2 regions of the Paenibacillus andongensis genome follow, and region 2 is predicted to be linked to the other one. Evidence: a T-box and tRNA genes for the amino acid it is inferred to sense, from the RefSeq annotation. Region 2 holds a T-box; the other holds one or more tRNA genes.
What was found. The T-box of region 2 lies ahead of leuS (leucine--tRNA ligase). A T-box ahead of a tRNA ligase gene usually reads a tRNA of that ligase, here a tRNA-Leu.
Positions count from the first base shown of each region.

Region 1: it encodes a tRNA-Leu, which carries the amino acid that the T-box ahead of leuS (leucine--tRNA ligase) is inferred to sense. The anticodon was not compared.

Region 1 is NZ_CP104467.1:6,584,620-6,595,709, forward strand. It holds gene kdpA (potassium-transporting ATPase subunit KdpA) at 1-852, opposite strand, end outside; gene NYR53_RS34555 (potassium-transporting ATPase subunit F) at 900-977, opposite strand; gene NYR53_RS29455 (APC family permease) at 1,928-3,754, opposite strand; tRNA gene NYR53_RS29460 (tRNA-Leu) at 4,532-4,613, opposite strand; tRNA gene NYR53_RS29465 (tRNA-Glu) at 4,632-4,703, opposite strand; gene corA (magnesium/cobalt transporter CorA) at 4,854-5,783, shown strand; gene NYR53_RS29475 (methyl-accepting chemotaxis protein) at 5,844-7,586, opposite strand; tRNA gene NYR53_RS29480 (tRNA-Ser) at 7,740-7,828, opposite strand; tRNA gene NYR53_RS29485 (tRNA-Asn) at 7,838-7,913, opposite strand; gene NYR53_RS29490 (SprT family protein) at 7,933-8,406, opposite strand; gene NYR53_RS29495 (hydrolase/acyltransferase) at 8,521-8,874, shown strand; gene cmpA (cortex morphogenetic protein CmpA) at 9,045-9,209, shown strand; gene NYR53_RS29505 (hypothetical protein) at 9,644-10,360, shown strand; gene NYR53_RS29510 (Tex family protein) at 11,057-11,090, opposite strand, start outside.
Region 2 is NZ_CP104467.1:3,103,406-3,114,495, forward strand. It holds gene yqeK (bis(5'-nucleosyl)-tetraphosphatase (symmetrical) YqeK) at 1-505, shown strand, start outside; gene rsfS (ribosome silencing factor) at 524-871, shown strand; gene NYR53_RS13590 (CvfB family protein) at 868-1,761, shown strand; gene NYR53_RS13595 (class I SAM-dependent DNA methyltransferase) at 1,763-2,521, shown strand; T-box leader at 2,590-2,865, shown strand; gene leuS (leucine--tRNA ligase) at 2,953-5,421, shown strand; gene comER (late competence protein ComER) at 5,454-6,275, opposite strand; gene NYR53_RS13610 (ComEA family DNA-binding protein) at 6,538-7,230, shown strand; gene NYR53_RS13615 (deoxycytidylate deaminase) at 7,338-7,850, shown strand; gene NYR53_RS13620 (DNA internalization-related competence protein ComEC/Rec2) at 8,375-10,933, shown strand.

The sequences.
Region 1 (11,090 bases), 3.5 Mb from region 2:
AAAGATCGTCCAGCCTTGTTTCTTGTTCTTAATCATTAATCCAAATGCGTAAACCAGCGATGTAGGCAGCAGCATCATACAAATAATATGAATCAAGTTAGACACCGGGGTCGGATTTTCATAAGGATGCGCGGCATTCGTACCGAACCACCCACCACCGTTAGTACCTATATGCTTAATAGATTCGAGCGAAGCCACTAACCCACGAGTAACCGTTTGCCCGGCTCCTTCAATGGTTGTAGCCTGTACGGCTCCCAGCAAAGTTTGCGGAATACCTTGAAAAACTAAGACTAAAGCAACAATAAAGCTAAGCGGCAGAAACACCCTAGTAATCGCTCTTGTAATATCCACGTAGAAGTTACCGAGATTATCTTGACGTCCAATTAAACCGCGAATAAAGGCAACCACCACTGCAAATCCAGTTGCAGCCGATGTAAACATCGGGAACGTTATTGCCACCATTTGTGAGAAATAGGACAATGTATTTTCACCGCTGTACGCTTGCCAGTTCGTATTTGTAATAAAAGAAATAGCGGTATTAAAAGCTAAAGCCGGTGGCATATTACCGATGCTGTCTGGATTTAGAGGCAAGTATTTTTGAAGTCGAAATATCGCATAAATCAAGAGCATCATAACCAAATTCAGTAATAATACGGCTCCTACATACTTTTTCCAGCCCATCGCTTCCCCTTCTTTGACACCCATCAAACGATAGAATGCACGCTCAATAGGACCAAAAACACGATCAAGGCGGCTCTTTTCATGTCCAAACACTTTAACCAAATAACTACCCACAGGCTTCACCAAAAGCATAATAATACCCAGTGTGATGATGACCTGTAACAATCCCATACCCATAGTAGGTTCTCCCCCTGCTTACATAAGCTCATATTCTATGCTTAAAATTTCTCTGGTTTCACTAGAACAAAACCGAGATATACCATAATGGCAAATGCAATTATTCCAATAACAATCATATGTTTGCCTCCTAAAAGGATTGGTCAATAACCTCGTTTCGGTACATGAGCTCACGCTTTTTCACAATATTTCACAAATCCCCAAAACACTACAAATGATACTGCGATTAATAAAACCATCGTCACATCGTTGTACATAACACACCTCCTTGAAGTCAGACAGAACCAATTGCTCCCTGGAACAGTGTAACGCCGAACCGTATAAAAAGGGGGTAAAGAATCTATAGCATCTGTATAAAAAAAGCATAAAAATTGATTGGCTCAGAATGAGATATACGCCCCAGTAGAATGCTCAAATAAATAACTGGATACATAATAGATTCACTCTCCTCCAAATTTTGAACAGCAAAAAGAAGCCTAAGAGCAGAGAATCTCTACTATCGGGCTTCTTAGCAGCGTTAATAAACATGCTGTGAAAAGTGTAAACCCAATCTTTCGTGCATAGGCAGGGAAGCAGGTTCCAAGCGCTGTTGCAGGTTCCTTTGTAAGGGACTATTGCTGCTCGCCGGTGCACAAGTAGCTTTTGCCTGTAGCGGCTGAATCCCCTTAGGGCTTCACCAACGTTCGAGGAGAACAATTACTCAACGGCTCAAAATTACTGCGAATGTGCAGAGATTTTTGCTAAAATCGTTTAAAAAAAGGAAAAGCCTGCTATTCTGCAGGAATTTTATCTTTTCCATCCTGAAATTAAAAAAAGACCGTAAAAGCCTGCACTATTGCAGGAATGTACAAACAGGAGCTATTCGAAGAAAAAAAGCATGTACAATTGCAGGTATTTACGACAGCCACAGTTACTTCTTCTCATTAAGCTCGCTCAAACCCAAAACATACAAATCTCAAGAAAAACCATCCTACGCCGTTCTTGAATGAGTGTCTATTAAGACATAATCTTCAAGATTATTCGTAGGTCTATGGAGACAGCAGCCTTACATGAATGTAAGGCCACCTTTTTATTTTTTCAAATGATAAGGTACTGTCGTTACGATAAGATCCCTTCTGTAGAGCAGGAAAGCTTTAATAAGTAAGCTGGATTGATTATGGAGAATATGCTGCCAGCTTTTCTTTGGAATGAACTGCGGGATTAAGACAGTTACCCGATAATTGGATTCAGCCGCTTTATGCTCGACTGTATCAATAAATTTCGTCAATGGTTGAACAATGCTCCGATAATGGGAATGTAAAGTCACCAGCCTTATATCGGGTTGCCACGTATTCCATTTCTCCTCAAATTGTTTCTCGGCGTCTCTTTCGAAAGCCACATAAACGGCGATGATCTGATCGGGCGAAAGGGATTTGGCATAATTCAAAGAGTTCTCTACCACATGTGTAATACCCGCAACAGGCACAATCATCACATTTCCTTCAATAGGAATCGCTGGTTCACAAGTTGTTATTCGTAATTGTTCGCCAACGGCCTCGTAATGTTTCTTGATTTGATGAAAAATAAAAACAATCAGAGGCAAAAAGACAAGTACGGACCACACCTGCCCAAACTTGGTAATGAAGAAAATCATCATGACCGTAAAACTCATGAAAGCTCCAACTAAATTAATCGTTAATTTAACAATCCAGCCTTTCGGTTTCTCACGGATCCATTTCATCAGCATCCCCGTCTGTGCTAAGGTAAATGGAATGAACACTCCGACCGCATACAGAGGGATTAAATGCTCCGTTTTTCCTTTGAAAAGAATGATTAACAGGATTGATGTAACCGCAAGAAAAATGATCCCGTTGGAATACCCTAGTCGATCTCCTCTAATCGTAAACATCCTTGCTATAAATTTATCCTTGGCCAGATTAACAGCCAGTAAGGGGAAAGCGGAATATCCCGTATTCGCAGCTAGAACAAGAATCATAGCTGTTGTGCCTTGAATGATGTAATACATAAAATTTCTACCGAACGTTTCCGCAGCAATTTGCGAGACAACCGTTTCCTTTTCTTTGGGAGAAATCCCATAGTAATACGCTAGATATACGACTCCCGCAAATAAAAGGGCAAGTAATAAACCCATCGCCATCAATGTTTTGGAAGCATTTTTTGGAGCTGGATCTTCGAAGTTTGGAATGGCATTAGATATAGCTTCAACCCCTGTTAAAGCAGAACTCCCCGATGAGAAGGCTCTCAGTAATAAAAACAAGGAAATACCAGCAACAGGCGTGCCAATTGGAGCATGCAGTTCAGCTGAGACATTCCCCGTTACGATATGGTATAATCCGACACCAATTAAGATAAACAAAGCCAGAACAAATAGATACACAGGATAAGCTAAAATAGAAGCCGACTCCGTTATACCCCTGAGATTTAAAATCGTAATGAAAATAACAAGTAGGACGGCAATAATCACATTATAAGGATGTAAGTGCGGAAAGGCAGAAGTAATGGCATCCGTACCAGCCGAAATACTTACCGCCACCGTTAGTATGTAATCAACTAAAAGGGATCCTCCTGCAAATAAACCCGCGTTCATCCCGAGATTTTCCTTCGATACGACATAAGCCCCGCCGCCATGCGGATAGGCATATATGATTTGTTGATACGACAATATAAGTGCTACTAGAAGAAACAGAACACCTATTGCGATAGGGATTGTGTACCAAAAAGCTGCCGCACTTACGGTAATCAAAACGATTAGAATCTGCTCAGGCCCATAAGCAACTGATGATAAAGCATCGGAAGATAGGATAGCCAAAGCTTTCTTTTTATTAAGCTTTTGTTCCCCAAGTTCGTTTGACTTTAACGGCTGACCGATAAGAAATCGTTTAATTACAGATAACATGTTATCACCCGCCATGTTTTTTTAAGTTCATTTCATTTTACCCAATTGTGTGAAAAAAGAATCATACATATCGGATATCGATAATCCAATTTGATTCCTAATGCATTGCATTTCGTTGCATAAAACATACAATATTGCTGACAAAAGTAGTGCTTTTTCATCAAAGGATTCGACAAGACTCAAATTGAATAACTATCGTACTATACTTAGAAAGGTTGTGGCTTCAGTGTACTCACACGAAGATTTAATCTCCATTCGACTCGCGATCATGCTCTTTGTGGTTCCAATACTGGGCGTCGCATCACTTTATTTGATTAGTTAAAAAACATACCAGGAGCTCCTATGGGATGCGTTCTTAGCCCATCACTTAACAGACTGGACCATTTGACAGACTACAGAGCATAGCGCTCACATGAAAGGTTGTGCAGTCATGAAATGGATGATCTGGAGGTTCAAACCGAAGTCAGTGAATGTAACAGGGTACATCCGGTTTCACGGCACTTGGTATGTAATACATGAGTAACTTATTACCAAAAGACGATACCAAGAAGTAACACCATAGTAAGCCCTTCGGGGCTTTTTTAATTTGCGATTAAAACAAAAAACGACCCACTGCCATTAATGGCGTTGGATCGTTATTCTCCTGAATATATCTGACATCCGATAGCTGTTCTCAATAAGGGGGATTTATAAAGCTGTACCACCATGTTTCAAACATCCTGTTACAAAACAAAAAAACCCTCAACTAGTAAGGGTTTCAGGCTTGTAAAACTGGGATGCGGTCGGAGGGATTTGAACCCTCACGCCTTGTGAGCGCCACCCCCTCAAGATGGTGTGTCTGCCGTTCCACCACGACCGCGAGGTATGAAAGTAAAGATGACCCGTAGGGGACTCGAACCCCTGTTACCTCCGTGAAAGGGAGGTGTCTTAACCACTTGACCAACGGGCCACGAATGTCTGTAAGCTTATGCAGCCCATTTTGACGACATTTGTAATTATAATAGATTCTGTCGTCGTTGACAAGCACAAAATCTGGAATGCTCACAGGCAAATATGGTATGCTGAGACCAATTCCAAATACTCGAGGTGCTTGTCGTTCATGTTAATTTATGAATCTACCCATGGAACGGTCCATGAGGAAACGGTACGCGTTCCCGGCTCGAACGAAGTAGCTTGGGTGAGAATGGAGAACCCCTCTCCTGATGAAGTTAAACATGTCTTAGGCGACTTATACAAGTGCCACCCGCTGCTCGTTGAGGATGCAATTAAGCTGAACCAACGACCGAAGATGGATACGTATAAGAATCATGTTTTTCTGACCTTTTTTGCGATATCCGAGCAGCTAGAACCGAAGGAAATAGGGATCGTGATCGGATCAAATTTTGTGATAACTGTATACAAGGACAATCTCCCCTTCATAGATCAGCTTTACCTTACCTGCCAAGAGGTCGAAGATCGATTAAGGCATCCAGGAGCCATACTTCATGCGATACTCGATCGATGTGTCGATGATTACTCCATCGTTGCGGATCATTTTGATGATCGCCTAAATAGCATGGAACAGGCCGTATATCGCAACCCTAGGATTCGCATTGCACAGGATATTTTCCAACTTAAACGGAGTATGCATCAGCTGCGCCGCGTCATTGTGGAGGAAAGGATTACTCTTTCCGCCATCGCGCACCACTCCTTCCCCTACACACGTGAAGAAGATGATGTCTATTTCCTGGATATCATGGATCACATCTCACGAGTCGTGGATTCTTTGGACATTTTCCGGGAATCGCTAACCGGTCTTCTCGAGCTCCAAATGAGTATGAAGTCCGACCGGATGAATGAAATTATGAAGACATTAACAATCTTTAGCACGATCTTTCTTCCTCTGACTTTCGTCGTCGGACTGTATGGCATGAATTTCAAAAACATTCCCGAGCTGCATTGGGATTATGGATATCTATACGTCTGGATCCTTATGATCCTCTTAAGCTGTGTGATGTGGTATTACTTTAAACGTAAGCATTGGTTTTAACAAAAAAAGGCACTTCACCGTGAATCATCATTCACAGGGGGTGCCTTTTACAATTAGCAGCTATTTAATTTGAAAATAAGAAACAGATTGATTCAAAGTATCTGCTACAGATCTAAGCTGTTCGGAAGCAGCAGCAATATTCTGCATCATCGCCAACTGCTCCTCGGTTGCAGCAGCAACTCCTTGCGATTTGTTCAAAATCTGCGTTGAAGTCGTTGCCGATTGATCCATGGTCGCAGAAATCTCCTCGGAGCTTGCCGACATTTGCTGGGTAATCGCTGAAGTCTCATGAATTTGCGTCACAATGTGTGTCACCGATTGCATGATGGTATGAAAGCTCTGATTCACTTCATGCATCATGCTCGATCCTGCACTAGCTTCCTGCTTGGTTGCATTCATGGAATTGGAAACACTGGCGATCTCGACTCTCGTCTCATGGATTAATTGATTAATTCCCTCTGCTGACTCGATAGATTGCGATGCAAGCTTACGAATTTCGTTCGCAACAACGTTAAACCCTTTGCCGTGCTCACCCGCTCTAGCTGCCTCGATGGAAGCATTCAGCGACAACAGATTCGTTTGATTCGCAAACGTTGTAATGCTCGATGCAATAAGACCAATCTCATCCGATTTACGTGTTAAGGATTGTACGGTTTGTGAGAGCTGCTCGACCGATTTCAACATGTTCACGATTTGCTGCTGCAGCTTCACAAGCAAGTCATTGCCAAGTTCGGCATAGCGAGAAGTTAAGGAAGAGTGCTCTGCCATAACGCCTGAATTTTCAGCCACCCTTTGAATCCCAATCGCCATTTCCTCAATCGCTCGGCTCGTTTCTGCACTGCTTCTTGCCTGCACCTCGACGTCCTGCGTCATCTCTTGAATACTGGTAGCCACATGCTCAGAGGCTTTAGCCGATTCCTTGGAACTATCCGAAAGCTCGATAGATGCATCGTGAACGAACTGCGTATTGTGAGCGATCGTACCGATCAACCCCTTAATTTTCGAAACCATCATATCTACTGACTCTGTAATTTTTCCTAGTTCGCACTTGGTATACTTGACCTGAGGCTCATGTCGAAGATCTCCTGCCGCTACTTGGCTGGTAACTTTCATGATGTTTTTGACCGTTTTCATTATCTTACTAATAACCATCCAACCTGCTGACATGAGCAAAATGATGATCATTGCAACAGATATGTAGATTGTTTTTGCCGTTTTATCATTTTGAGCCTTGATCTCTTCAATATTTGATTTCGCATAGGCATCCAAAATTTCACCGATTTGATTCATGCCCTCGCGGCCTTTTTCGAAAGTTGCTATTAATTTAGCATCATTAATAATCCCTTTTCCAGTACTTGAAGACTGAACAACCGCATTCGCTTCTTTCACCCATTGGTCAAAAGACGTATGAAATCCAACTATGTTCTGCTCAATGGTTAGCTTCGTCTCTGTATGCGCTGTTTGTAACAACTGTTTAGCATTCATAATATCTGCCGCTTGTCCAACTCTTGTATTCGCTTGATCGATATTGTCTTTTAAGACTTTAAGCTGCTTCGTCTTCTCTTCCGCAGTCAACGTCCCCGATACCAACAGCTGGTAAGCTGTCAAAGCCTGATACATATCACGATCGGCATTCAAGATAAGTGAAGTGCTTTTATTCGTCGTTTCGTAAAGGGATGATGCCAATACTTCCGTATTGGACTTGCTTTGCTGCAGTAAAAACACACTTGTGCCTAGATACAGCATAGAAGGAACTAATAGTAATAAAAGGAGTCTTACACGTATTGAAAACAATTTTGCCACAAATTCTACCCCCGTCATTAATCTATTTTTGATCACTATACCCGAAATTCGTTTGATAGATGTTAGAAAACTGTTAAAAATGAATGTGCTTCACTAACAAAAAAAGCCCAACGGCATGAACGCCATTGAGCTTAATTTCAGCTATTTCAGATACGGAGAGAGAGGGATTCGAACCCTCGCACCGCTTACGCAGTCTAACCCCTTAGCAGAGGGTCCCCTTATAGCCACTTGGGTATCTCTCCAAAAAGATATGGCTCCCCGAACAGGACTCGAACCTGTGACAACTCGATTAACAGTCGAGTGCTCTACCAACTGAGCTATCAGGGAATGAACAAGTATTATTTTATTATGAAGGCGCTGGTAAGTCAAGTGTATACGATTTCAATTTCCCCTTACATTTTCCACATGCATATTTCCGTACATCCATTTTGCGCTTGCGGTAGTATTCGGTTTTGCAATTGACGCATTCCAACCTATATTTATAGGATTGTTTCTGGGAAGCCCGCGGCAGCGAACGACAGAACCGGGTACCTCCGACCTCAGCCAGCAAGGTTTTGAAATCATGATCGCGATGCTGGTAGCCACGCTTTAATATATGCAAATGATAATGACAAAGTTCATGCTTAATGATTTTCTCAATCTCATCTCGTCCAAATGTCTCCCATTGCATCCAACTGATTTCGATATCATGGGACTTGGTAAAATAACGCCCGCCCGTCGACCTCAACCTCCGGTTAAACCGCGCCTGATGTACAAAAGGCCTCCCAAACGATGCCATAGAGATCTGCTCGATCCATTGCTGCAGCTCTCGATCCTCCATCCCCATTCGCTCCTTTGACAAGTTCTCACTTGAATTTGTACCGTATGTACGGCTATACTGTCAAGTAGAAAAGAAGATCGAAAGCTTTCTAAAGAAAGGATTTGAACAACCCTTATGCCGCAAATGCGATATGTCATTCTTAAGCTCGAACAACAAGTCGAATTCGTTGAAATGCCATCTTCCTACTCTTATCAATTGACAGCTCTGAATCAAAGATTGCACAAAGAATTAGAGAAATTGACCGCTGACCAAGTACCTCAGCTTCCACGAGTTATTGCCGAATGCGACGACTTGGAACTAGTTGGCACCGCGCATACCCTCATTCAAGGTTTAGATTATATCAATCATTTGGAAAAGACCTTCGCTGGCATTCAGGAAAAGTCGTATCCACTTATTTCCTTATTGACTGAAATTCGCGCACTTCAAGCCCAACTGGAACAGTGGTATGAAGAGGATTTTGAGGGTTAATCTGCAAGAGAGTTATTAGAAAAGACAAAGCGAAAAAGTAAGACAAAGCAAAAATTAAGGCAAAACCAAAATTAGAGCAAACCAAAAAGTAATGCAAATCAAAAGGACCTGCACCCATCGAAGAAATCCTTCATATGCTATTATTACATGGCGAAGAAGGGGATGGGCATATGCCGCAATGGCTCTGTAATCAATTAATGCGGGCCTTCCAGAACAAAAACCGCAGACAAATCCGATTGCTGAATGATAGCTGGTACTTTTACCGCACCCGCCGCTCACAAGAGGAGTGGCCTGATACCCAATCGACGGACGGACCGGGCAAGCGTAAATTCTGATAAAAGAGCTAGTACTTGCGAAGCGGGTGCTGGCTTTTTTGCATAATGAGAAGAAGTGACTACGATTGTGGTAAGCCTGCAATTATACATGCTTTTTTTCTTTGAGTAGCTCCTAATCGTAAATTCCTGCAATCGTGCAGGCTTTTTCTGTCTTTTTTAATTTCAGGATGGAAAAACTAAAAATTCCTGCATAATAGCAGGCGTTTCCTGTATTCAAACGATATTAGCAAAATACCTGCACTTTCGCAGTTATTGTGGGCAGAGGTATAGAAAAGTAAACATTTGTTAAAAAAAGGTTGCATATTTGAAATGTGCCCTCTATACTGTAAATAAATGTAATAGCTTATCGGAGTGAAGCACACTCGATCTTGCAGAATGATTCTGCGGTTCGGGTGTGCTTTTTTTTCGTACATAAAAAGGGGGAGTCGATTATTATGCCACGTAAAACAAGAGGTTGGTTAAGAAAAATGCGTGAACTTGGGTTGGGGAATCAAGGGTTTGGTGGTTGGATGAGTGGTTCCGAATTGATGGTTCAGCGTAGGCATTTAAGAGAGATGGCGGTCGTTCAAGATAGGCAGAGCAGGAACAATGCAGTTCTTGAGCAATTGGGATTTGTGCCAGGTAGGAATAATGCTGTTCATGAGCAAGCGGGATTAGTACAAGGCAGGAGTAATGCTGTTCATGAGCAAGCAGGATTAGTACAAGGCAAGAACAATGCTGTTCATGAGCAAGCAGGATTAGTACAAGGCAAGAATAAGGCTGTTCATGAACAAGTAGGATTAGTACAAGGCAGGAATAATGCTGTTCATGAGCAAGCGGGATTAGTACAAGGCAAGATGAGTGTAGTTCAGAAAAATAATGTTTATCCTTTGTTACCGAGAAAGGCTGCTGCTAACATACCGCCCCTCTCACCTGTCGCCATACTAGAAGCTGACAAGTGGGTGTTACGGAAGCTACTAGTCATCCAAATAGCCAAGCGTCGCAGCGGCAAAGTACGACTTCAGGAAGTCGCTGCCGAATGCAATGTAAATATTCGTATTGCTGCCGAATGGCTAAAGCGCCTTTCCCTTGAGGGGATGATCTCTCTTGTCGCTGGTCAACGGAATGTAATGGTTTACTCTCTGAAGGATGTGGGGCGAGTTCATAAATAAACACATTTGCCCCTATTGGTGGGGAGTATGTATGAATACTTGTTGGAGAGGGTGATGTCGGATAGGTGATGGCGCTCGGAGGTGGGCGTTATGAGTAACTTAAGGAAGGATGATGTGGAGTTTCGCGGATGGTGGTAACGACTATTGGATGGGCGTACGAGTAACTTACGGAAGGATGATGCGGAGATTTCCTGATGGCGGTAACCCCTCTTGGATGGGCGTACGAGTAACTTAAGGAAGGATGATGCGGAGATTTCCTGATGGCGGTAACCCCTCTTGGATGGGCGTACGAGTAACTTAAGGAAGGATGATGTCGATAACCCATCTTGTCTAGGCTTACGAGTAACTTAACGAAAGGATGATGTGGAGATTCGCGGATGCCGGTAATGTGTCTTAGTTATGCGCATGAGTAACTTATGACTCTCCCCCACCTCGCACCCCAATAAGAGTCCCTAAAGGCTGTTATTTGAACAATTTCGACCAAAAAATTGAAATAGAAGTCTCTACAGGCTCTTATATGTAAATTTCATTATTAAAATTCTTATTTATATCAGAATAAGAGTCCCTAGGAGCTTCAATTAATCGAATATGCCATAAATCAGAAGGAATTAGAGCCTTTGGAGGCTCTTATTAGCAAATGCTGAGCCTACAAAAAAAAGCAGCTGATAGCAAAACGCTACCAACTGCTGCTGTTTCTTATTGCTGAGGCTTTTTCATGGTCAAGCCTACG
Region 2 (11,090 bases):
TACACTCGGTGTCATGGAAACTAGCGTCATTTTGGCGAAGCGCTTTGGTGGAGACCCGATCAAAGCCGACCTTGCGGCTATTTTGCACGATTATTGCAAGTATTGGCCCGTTCAGGAGCAAGCTAAGATTATCCGCGATAACGGATTGCCCCAGGACTTACTGGACTATGAGAAGGAGCTGTGGCATTCGCATGCTGGAGCTTATATCGCTAAGGAGCAATTTGGCATCCAGGATGAGGAGATCCTAGATGCCATCCGATATCACACCTCCGGCCGTGTTCAGATGACTTTAATGGACAAAATCGTATGCTTAGCGGATTATATGGAGCCTGGACGTGATTTTCCGGGTGTTGATCTCATTCGCGAACTCGCTGAGCGAAGCCTAGAGAAGGCGCTGGTCGCCGGTTTTGATTCTACAATTAGCTTTTTAATTGCCAAAGGAAAACGGATTTATCCACTTACTATTTTGACTCGAAACGATTTGATTACACAAATAAACACTTAAATCTTGGAGGATGATTGAATGAGTAAAAACCCAGAAGAAATTTTGGCTTTTGTTGTTGAGGCTGCTGAAGATAAAAAAGCGGCAGATGTGGTAACCCTGAACTTGAAAGGCGTATCTTTAATCGCCGATTATTTCGTTATTTGTCACGGGAATTCCGAAACACAAGTGCAAGCGATTGCCGGCGAAGCTAGAAAGAAAGCGCATGAGCACGGCGTTACTATCAGAGGCTACGAAGGTATTGATACAGCAAGATGGGTTCTGCTTGATCTAGGGGACGTTGTTCTACATGTTTTCCACCGCGATGATCGTGAATACTATAATATCGAAAGACTTTGGTCCGATGCCAAAGTTGTGGAGCGCGTATGAGAATGGAAGCAGGATCCCTTGTTACCCTAGAAGTAGCGAGGGAAGTTCCTCCTAACGGTTATTTCTTAACTGACGGCCAGCAGGATGTACTTCTGCCTTATGCGGAAATCGTAGGCAAGATTGCGCCCGGTGAACGTGTTGAAGCCTTCTTGTTCCACGATACGCAGGACCGATTGATGGCTACGATGAAACGTCCTCTTCTTCTCATGGGCGAAGTAGGACTCCTGGAAGTCGTAGATATTCATCCTAGATTTGGATATTTCCTGGAAATGGGCCTGGGTCGCAACCTATTGCTTCCCTACCGACATGTACCGGAGCTTGAGGAACTGCGTCCTCAAGTAGGGGATAAGGTATTTGCCATATTAGCTCACGATCGGCAAGGACGTTTAATTGCTAAGCTGGCTCTGGAGGAGGACCTGGCTCCTCTTTGCGTTCGTGCACCCTCGAGTTGGAGTAATCAGTGGGTCAAAGCACGTGTGTACAGACCGCTGCAAATTGGTACCTTTGTCATTTGCGAAGCCGGAGTCCTTGGCTATGGTGTTATTGGACTTATTGCTGCTCCTGAACGGACACGCTTGCTGCGTGTAGGTGAGTTGGTTGAAGTACGGGTCGCATTCGTGCGTGAAGAGGATGGACGGGTCAATCTATCGATGCGACTCCGGAAAGAAAAAGGGATCGATGAAGATTCGGAGCGCATTTTGAGTGTCCTCCAAGAACGGCCGGGGAATGCGATGCCATTTTCGGATAAAACGTCGGCTGATATTATCAAAGATCGATTTGGCCTCAGTAAAGCGGCTTTCAAACGCGCATTAGGCAAGCTTATGAAGGACGGGCTCATTTATCAAGAGGATGATTGGACCTATCTGAAGCAAGAGGAGACGCAAGGTTAACATGAGTTACGAAAAATTCGCGTACACCTATGATCGCTTGATGAATAGCATGCCATATGAAGATTGGCTTCGTTTCGTGAAAGAAAGCTTCGAACGATTTGGTATGCAACCATCTACGATTGTTGATCTGGGCTGTGGTACCGGGAATTTGACGATTCCTTTAGCCAAGGAAGGGTACCAGCTGACAGGTATTGATTTATCTGAAGATATGCTGGCAGTTGCCGAGCAAAAAACGGGAGAGTACAAAAGTCAACTGCGCGGTGGAGCCATTCATTGGGTACAACAGGATCTACGTGAGTGGGACCTCGGTGAACAAGTGGATGTCGCGCTTTCGATCTGTGATAGTCTCAACTATTTGTTAGAAGAAGAAGATATCGTGGACGCTTTCCGTCAAACCTTTGAGGGGCTTAAGCCAGGCGGTCTTTTCCTTTTTGATGTGCATACACCTGAGCAGTTGTTCGCTTATGCAGACTCTCAGCCCTTTTTCTTGAATGAAGACGATGTTGCCTACATATGGACAAGCGAGTTGAATGAAGAAAGAGTGCAGATTGAGCACGAGTTGACCATATTTGTCAAAGATAGCGGCTTGAATACGTTCCGACGCATCGATGAAACTCATCAGCAGCGAGCTTATTCTTTGCAATGGCTTAAGGACACGCTGCTTACTGTCGGTTTCACAGAGGTGCATATGGCTTCTGATTTTACTTGGGATGAACCTACCTCTATGACAGAGCGAGCTTTCTTTATTGCAAAGAAATAACGTCAATGAAGTCCATTGCGGCTTGACAGTGCGGCATTATTTTACATATAATCAAAGCTAATTAGATTGTTAAAGCTTAGAAGAGGATTAGTAACTTGTACAGCATCTCTCAGAGAGCCGGATGTAGGGTGGAAGCCGGTAGATGTCAGTCTTGTGAACTCGCCTTGGAGCTAGAAGGTGAATCGCCATTTAAAGCGGAGAGACTTTGAGTTACACTTAAAGATCCCTATAAATAGTGCTAGCCGGATCGTCTCACCCGCGTTAAGGGGAAGAGTGAACACGGGCAAAGAATGCCTTGTGTTAACTAGGGTGGTACCACGGGAATCTAACCTCTCGTCCCTAGCGATATCCGCTAGCGATGAGGGGTTTTTTGGCGCTTACAGCGCTTAGAACCATGGATAGGATAGCTGTACACAGGGAGGATTTTACACATGACACAGGAAACGAAAGAAACCAGAGAAACAAAAGAGCAGCAAGGCTATAATCCACAAGCTATTGAGCCGAAATGGCAAGCTTATTGGGATGCGAAGAAAACATTTAAAGTGCTTGAAAATTCGGATAAACCGAAGTTTTATGCGCTGGATATGTTCCCTTACCCATCTGGAGCTGGTCTGCATGTAGGACATCCAGAAGGCTACACAGCAACAGATATCGTTTCACGTTTCAAACGGATGAGAGGCTTTAACGTCCTTCATCCAATGGGATGGGACGCTTTTGGACTTCCTGCTGAACAGTACGCACTGGATACGGGAAATGATCCGCGAGAATTCACCAAGAAGAACATTGATACATTCCGTCGTCAAATTAAGTCACTAGGCTTCTCGTACGATTGGGATCGTGAAATTAGTACAACAGATCCTGAGTATTACAAATGGACACAATGGATTTTCATCCAGTTGTACAATAAAGGACTCGCTTATGTGGATGAAGTACCCGTAAACTGGTGTCCTGCGTTGGGGACTGTTCTTGCAAATGAAGAAGTGATTGACGGTCTGAGCGAGCGCGGTAACCATCCCGTTATTCGTAAGCCAATGCGTCAATGGATTCTGAAGATTACTGAGTACGCTGAACGTCTTCTTGAAGATCTTGAGGAGCTGGATTGGTCCGAAAGTATTAAAGATATGCAGCGCAACTGGATTGGTAAATCAACAGGCGCAGAAGTTCAATTTGCAATTGATGGACACGATGAGAAGAGTCTGACCGTGTTTACAACTCGTCCAGATACATTGTTTGGCGCTACGTATTGTGTTCTGGCACCTGAGCATGAGCTTGTTGCGCAAATTACTACAGATGATCAAGCCGCTGCCATTAAGGAATACCAAGAGAAGGCGTCACGTAAAAGCGATCTTGAGCGTACGGATTTGGCCAAAGACAAAACAGGTGTTTTCACAGGGGCGTATGCTGTTAATCCGGTAAATGGCGCGAAAGTGCCAATTTGGATTGCTGATTACGTGCTTGGCGGCTACGGTACGGGGGCAATCATGGCTGTTCCTGGACACGATCAACGTGACTGGGAGTTCGCGAAACAGTTTGATTTGCCGATTATCGAAGTCGTTCAAGGCGGAAATGTTGAGAAGGAAGCTTATGCGGGGGATGGTGAACACGTCAATTCCGGTCCGATTAATGGTATGAACATCGAACAAGGGATCAGCCATATGATCAGTTGGTTAGAGCAAAACGACAAAGGCCGCGGCAAAGTAACCTATCGTTTGAGAGATTGGCTCTTCAGCCGTCAAAGATATTGGGGAGAACCGATTCCAATTCTTCATCTTGAAGATGGCACAATGAAGCCTGTTCCCGTGGATCAACTGCCGCTCTTACTTCCGCAAGTCGATGAAATTAAACCATCTGGTACAGGAGAATCACCGCTTGCGAACGTATCCGAATGGGTAAACACGATTGATCCGGAAACCGGCATGAAAGCTCGCCGTGAAACGAATACCATGCCGCAATGGGCCGGCAGCTGCTGGTACTATCTGCGTTTTATCGATCCGCGTAATGATAAAGAGTTTTGCTCGCATGAGCTTCAGCAGCAGTGGCTGCCTGTAGATCTTTACATCGGCGGAGCGGAACATGCTGTACTTCACTTGCTGTATGCGCGTTTCTGGCATAAGGTACTTTATGATCTTGGTTTTGTTCATACCAAAGAGCCTTTCCATAAGCTCGTAAACCAAGGGATGATTCTTGGTGAAAACATGGAGAAAATGAGTAAATCTCGCGGTAACGTTGTCAATCCGGACGATATCGTCAGCGATCAAGGGGCTGATACGCTGCGTATTTATGAAATGTTCATGGGACCGCTTGAAGCTACAAAACCATGGAATACAACAGGTGTGGATGGTATTCATCGTTACTTGAATCGTGTCTGGAGGCTGTTCATTGACGAGAATGGTCAAATTAACGCTAAAATCAGCGCCGACGAAACATTGGGCAGTGATACGTTCAAACGTACTTGGCACCGGTCGATCAAAAAAATAACCGAGGACTTCGAAGCTCTTAGGTTTAATACGGCGATCAGTCAAATGATGATTTTCGTTAACGAAGCCTATAAAACAGAACGTTTACCGCTTGAAGCAATGAAAAATTTCGTGCAGATGTTATCTCCAATTGCTCCTCATTTGGCTGAAGAACTTTGGGAGAAGCTTGGCGGCACAGAATCAATTACCTATCAGCCTTGGCCAACCTATGACGAAGCGTGGACTGTCGATAATGAAATAGAGATTGTTGTACAGGTTAATGGTAAAATTGTTGATCGTGTGCTAATTTCCAAAGATACAGATGAAGCAGCGATGGAGAAAATCGCATTTGAACTCGATAAAGTTAAAGAAGCGACCGCCGGAAAGGCCGTTCGCAAATTGATTGTTGTAAAAGGCAAATTAGTTAATATTGTTGTAGGATAGCAAGGGAAGTTGGCAATTTGGGAAGGCTGCTGCTACAAATTAAAGAGCAGCTCAGCCTTCTCAACGTCTTCTTCATATTTGGCATGTGTAGCAGAGATGACACTTGAGAATATCCCCGCAAGCTCGTCGTCCAAAATCCGTAAACCTTCCTCTGTAACTCCACCGGGGACAGATACACGTTTTTGTAGAGTAGCAGGGTTGAATCCTCCGGTCGTCAGCAGCTTTCCTGTGCCTAGCGTCATTTCACTGGCAAGTAAGGTAGCTTCCTCAACCGAAATACCAGTTGCCTCAACAGCTGCATCAATAAAAGATTGCAGAAATTTGGCAAGAAATGCGGGACCGCAGCTGGATATGTCCGAAGAGATCCGCGTAAAATTTTCGGAAACACGAATTGGTGAGGAAATATGCGCAAATAGATTCTCAAGCCATTCTTTGTCCTCGGGCTGCATTCGATTTCCATGAATACATAGTGTAGCACCACTTAACACGTAGTTCGTGATACTTGGGATAATTTTGCTGATTTTCGCAGGCAGAAGACCTTCCAAATGTTTGAGCAGGACAGGACTAGTAATGGATACGATGAATTGAGAGGGAAGCACGTCCTCTTTGATTTCATCAATAACCTTCTTGAATTCAGACGGCTTCACACATAGAAAGATGAGATCGCTCCCCAGTACGACTTCTCTATTCGACCCGGCAACATGTAGTCCAGGATATGTCTCCGCAAGCAGCTCAACTTTACGTATCGTTCGATTTCCCGCAATAATTTGCTCCGGATTGAATGCTCCAGAATGAATGAACGCTTCAATCAGAATACTTCCCATACTCCCAGTACCGATGAATCCTGCTTTCATCCAGTAATCCCTCCCGAATAAATCAGTCACTTTCTTTCATAGTTTATTGAACGGGGCTCGTTTTAAATGCCATGCCATTCGGATGCTTTTTCATGTATATGTTCATATGTCAGTAATTATGTTTGGAAAAGCTTAAGTGTAAGTTTTGATGAAGGAAAACTCTAAAGTTTATGCTTACGAAGTTAGTTTTGCTAAAGCAAAACGCTAAAGTTCATGCTTACGAAGTTAGTTTTGCTAAAGCAAAACTCTAAGGAGGGAATTCGTGGATTTTTTAAGTTCCAAAAGAGGAAGGATACTGCTCATGGCGGCAGTGATCAGTTTATTTGCTTTTGTCGTTTGGCCATTCCTTCGTGGGGGCAGGTCTTTGATACGGACAGATTTTATGCCTATGAACACTCAAATGCAGGCTATGATTGCTCAAAATAGTGAGGAGCCGGCACCTGAGGTAAAACCTAGAAAATCAGACTTGAAATCTACTATAGGGACAGAACCGAAGGGTGCGAAAGGCACAGGACCGAAGGCAATGATAGACCCTGAACCCAAAGCAACGATAGACTCAGAGAGGAAGGAAACGATAGATACAGAATTGAAGGCAACAATACACACAGAACCGAATGAAACAATGGACACAGAATTGAAGGCAACAGGAGACACAGTACCGAAGGAAACAATACCAGCGTTTTCATCAATTTTTACGCCTTCTGTGGTATCTAATGAAAAAGCTGAAACTAATTTGCCGGCAGCACGGTCTACGGGACAATTGGATCTTAATACAGCTACGCTCAAGCAGCTAGATGAATTACCGGGCATTGGAGAGAGCAAGGCAAAGGCCATACTGGATTATCGGTTGAAAAAGGGGAGATTCAGCCGGATTGAAGAGCTGATGGAAGTGAAGGGCATCGGGGAGAAAATGCTCGAGAAGTTAAAGGTATTTCTTTATGTAACTTCGTCTTAATCCTTTCCTTTCTTTTAATTTGCTAGGAAATATGAGAGAATACTAGAAATGAAAAAAGGGATCCAAGATTAAAGAGGGGTATTCTGAAGGAGGAATAACAATCCGTTATGAGCAACCGTAAAGATTGGGATACTTATTTCTTAGATATTGCTTACATGGCCTCAACGCGATCAAGGTGTAACCGTCGGCACGTTGGGGCAGTGTTGGTTCAAGGTAAGAAGCTACTTGGAACAGCTTATAATGGTGCGCCCATGGGTGTACCCGATTGTACAGAGGCAGGTTGCATGCTTGTAGAAGAAATCGAGCTAAAAGTGGTGGATGATACCGAGGAAGTTATTCGTAAACAGCGATGTATTCGTACGATTCATGCAGAGCAAAATCTGCTGCTGTTTACGGATCGGGAAGATCGCGAAGGATCAACTGTCTATGTGACAGATCAGCCATGCTGGACATGTGCGAATATGTTGGCCAACAGTGGTGTGACAGAAATCGTTTTCCATCGTGGATACCCCAAGGACCATGAGAAAGTAAGCCATTTGATGGAGGACAGAGGCATCGTATTCCGTAGAATGGAAGGATATGAACCTCCGCCTGGTACGGTATCTGACGTCGTGAATTAAATATGTCTACTGAATTAAGAGGAAGAACCTCTTTCTAGAAGCAGCCAATGGGGCTGCTCTGGGGAGAGGTTTTTTGTTTGTTTATGCAGCTGGGAAAAAGCATGGAAATCAAAGGACTCCAAAAATCGATTTTTGAGTCAGATACCAGCTTCGTGAAGGTAGATGGGCTAAGGTGGTTATCAATGTTGTAGTTTCTACAACAATTTATACGCCAAAAGGCTATTTTGCAACTTGAAGTTGCAGTTTGTACAACATTTCGAGCTCATTTGTTGCGAAATGGCCTTTTATGGGGCTAAATTGTTGTACATTATACAATAACTAAGGGGAATATGCGGGATCTAGACAATAATTGTTTTACTTTCTACAACATCTTTCAATGGAGAATATGGATTCATTCATCCGGCGACCTCAAAAGAGCATATATGACGATGGATTCCAATATGAGACTCCTCAAAGGTGAAAGAGATGGGATGGATGATTACAATTTGGCTTTATAACATTCAAGAGGAGGGGGGAAATTACATATGCAAATGCTATTGAAACGACCAGTTGTTATAGGTTGTTGTCTGTGGATAACTGGCTACGCGCTGGCGCTCTATACGGAGCTGCGGTGGTTATCTTTGATGACGAGCGCGCTGCTGTTAGCCGCGCTTATCGTCATCTACGCGCTGCGGCTGCCTGGCAGACAGCCGCTGTGCGCCTTGCTGCTGGTCGGAGTAGCCTATGGCTACTTCCAATGGACCGACCAGCGCAACGTCTCTGCGCTGCTGCCGCTGGCGCAGCAGATGACCCTTGACGGCAGCGAGGTCACGCTGCTCGGCAGATTTTCCAGCCCTGTCACCGTAGACGGCGACAGGGCCAGCTTCACGATGGAAGCGGAGTCCATCCGCTTCCCAGACACGGAAGCTTTCCCGCTCGGCGGGGAAAGCGTGCAGGTCTCGCTGCGCCTGCTCCAGCAGGAGCAGCAGGCGGTGGCATCGGGCTGGCGCCGAGGCGACGCCCTGACGCTGCACGGGACGCTGCGCAGCCCGTCCCCGGCCCGCAACTTCGGCGGCTTCGATTACCGCCGATACCTGCGCCTTCACCACACCCATTGGCTGCTTTCAGCCAAAGGAGTGGATCAGGCGCAGGTCGAGCCTGCGGCTGCGCGCATAAGCGTCGTCCAGCTGCTGCGCTGGAACGACGAGCTGCGCGGAGCCCTCAGCAGGCGCATGGACCTTATCTTCCCCGCGCCGCAGGCGGGGTTCATGAAGAGCATGCTGATCGGTCAGACGGACGATCTGGATCCCGACCGCTTCCAGCAATTTTCGGAGCTAGGTTTGACCCATATTCTGGCCATATCCGGTTTGAATATCGCTGTATTTCTTGGTGTTTGCATTTGGATCATGCGCCGATTAAAGCTGGCGAAGGAGACCTATTTGCTAATTTGTATATGGCTATTGCCGTTCTATATCCTACTGACAGGTGCTTCGCCATCCATTGTTCGGGCCGGACTCATGTCTATTATTGCCCTCTATGCAGCTCGGCGAGGTCTGTTTAAGGATGTATTGCATATTATGGCGATTGTCGCATGGATCATGCTTTTGTGGGATCCGTACTTTCTGCTGGATGTCAGCTTTCAGCTTTCTTTTCTGGTTACACTGGGTCTCATTGTTGGGGTACAAAGAGTCAATGATTTATTCATTCCTTGGATTCCTTCCTCAATTATAAGAAATACGGCCTCCATCACGCTTGTTTCCCAAATGGTATCTTTTCCTGTATCTATTTATTATTTTAATCAGTTTTCTTTATTATCTTGGCTAGCTAATGCCGTCTTGGTTCCAGTCATTAGCTTGATTGTATTTCCAGCCGGACTTCTTGCTTTAGTTCTGGGAATAGTCTATGTTCCTGCTGGAAAAAGCATCGGTTTGCTTATTTCTTGGTTAAACGAAGTGATTTTCTGGATGACAGACAAGCTTCAGCATTTAAACCAGTTTAAGATGCTATGGCCGTCGCCAAGCTTACCCTGGATTGCCTTTTATTATGCTTTTCTCATTTTGCTTTATGTATTATGTCAGCGTTTGTCGCAAGATGCTGGAGGAGAGCCTCCGATTATTTTGGTAAGTGTCAAAGACAAAAAGAATGTGAACTTATCGAAATGGTTCGTATGTGCGACAGGAGGTTTCCTGCTATTGCTGTGGATGGGGTATTCGCCTGAGCGCTTCAACCGATCTGGCCTCGTTCAATTTATAGACGTAGGTCAAGGTGATGCTATTCTGATTCGGACGCCTTATGGTAAACATATTCTGGTTGATGGCGGAGGGACTCTTACATTTAGGAAACCGGGGGAAACTTGGAAAATTCGCAAGGATCCTTATGAAGTAGGCCAAAAACTACTCGTTCCTCTGCTCAAAAAGCGTGGTGTTCATCAACTTGATCTTGTTGTTCTCACACATGAAGATGCGGACCACAGTGGCGGTCTGCAGGCTGTTATTGCGCAAATGCCCGTCAAGCAGTTTCTCTTTAATGGAACGCTTAAGCCAGGTGCAAGCATAGAGAAATTATTTGACACTTTGCTAAAGCAAAAAGTGCCGCTTTTGCCTGCGAATGTAAGTAATTGGATTCAGATTGATCCGCTTACCAGATTGCAGGTTCTGTTCCCTTTGGAAAGAGATAATCGGCCTCTCGAAATTGTCAAAGAACAGAATGCACAGTCTGTCGTTTTCTTGCTCGAGATGCAAGGGACGCGTTGGTTATTTACGGGGGATATGGAGAAAGAATCTGAGGCCGTTGTGGTCGACTATTTAAAAGAACACCCTTCGTTAATTGACCTAGACCAACATATAAATCACAAGGTCGATGTACTGAAAATTGCTCATCATGGCAGCAAAACATCCACAACACCGGGGTGGTTGGCCTATTGGAAGCCTTCATGGGCCGTCATATCCGTAGGCAGTATGAATGGTTATGGTCACCCAGCACCTGATGTGTTAAGGCGTTTGGAAGAAAATGAGGTGCAAGTGTTACGTACAGATCGAATGGGGGAAGTGCAGCTTGAAGTCCGCAAAGACGGTATTTACTCCCGTATTAAAATAATGGATTAAACGACATCTGAATGATCTCTATCCAGAGTTGTTCGACTGTGGATCTTTGTGTTCTTCCCCGATAGGCTCCTGTTTCCATGGTGGGTCACCATACATATGCACCTCTTTATATATCCAATGAACCCCGAAGGGAATGACGAAGGAAAGAATGGTACAG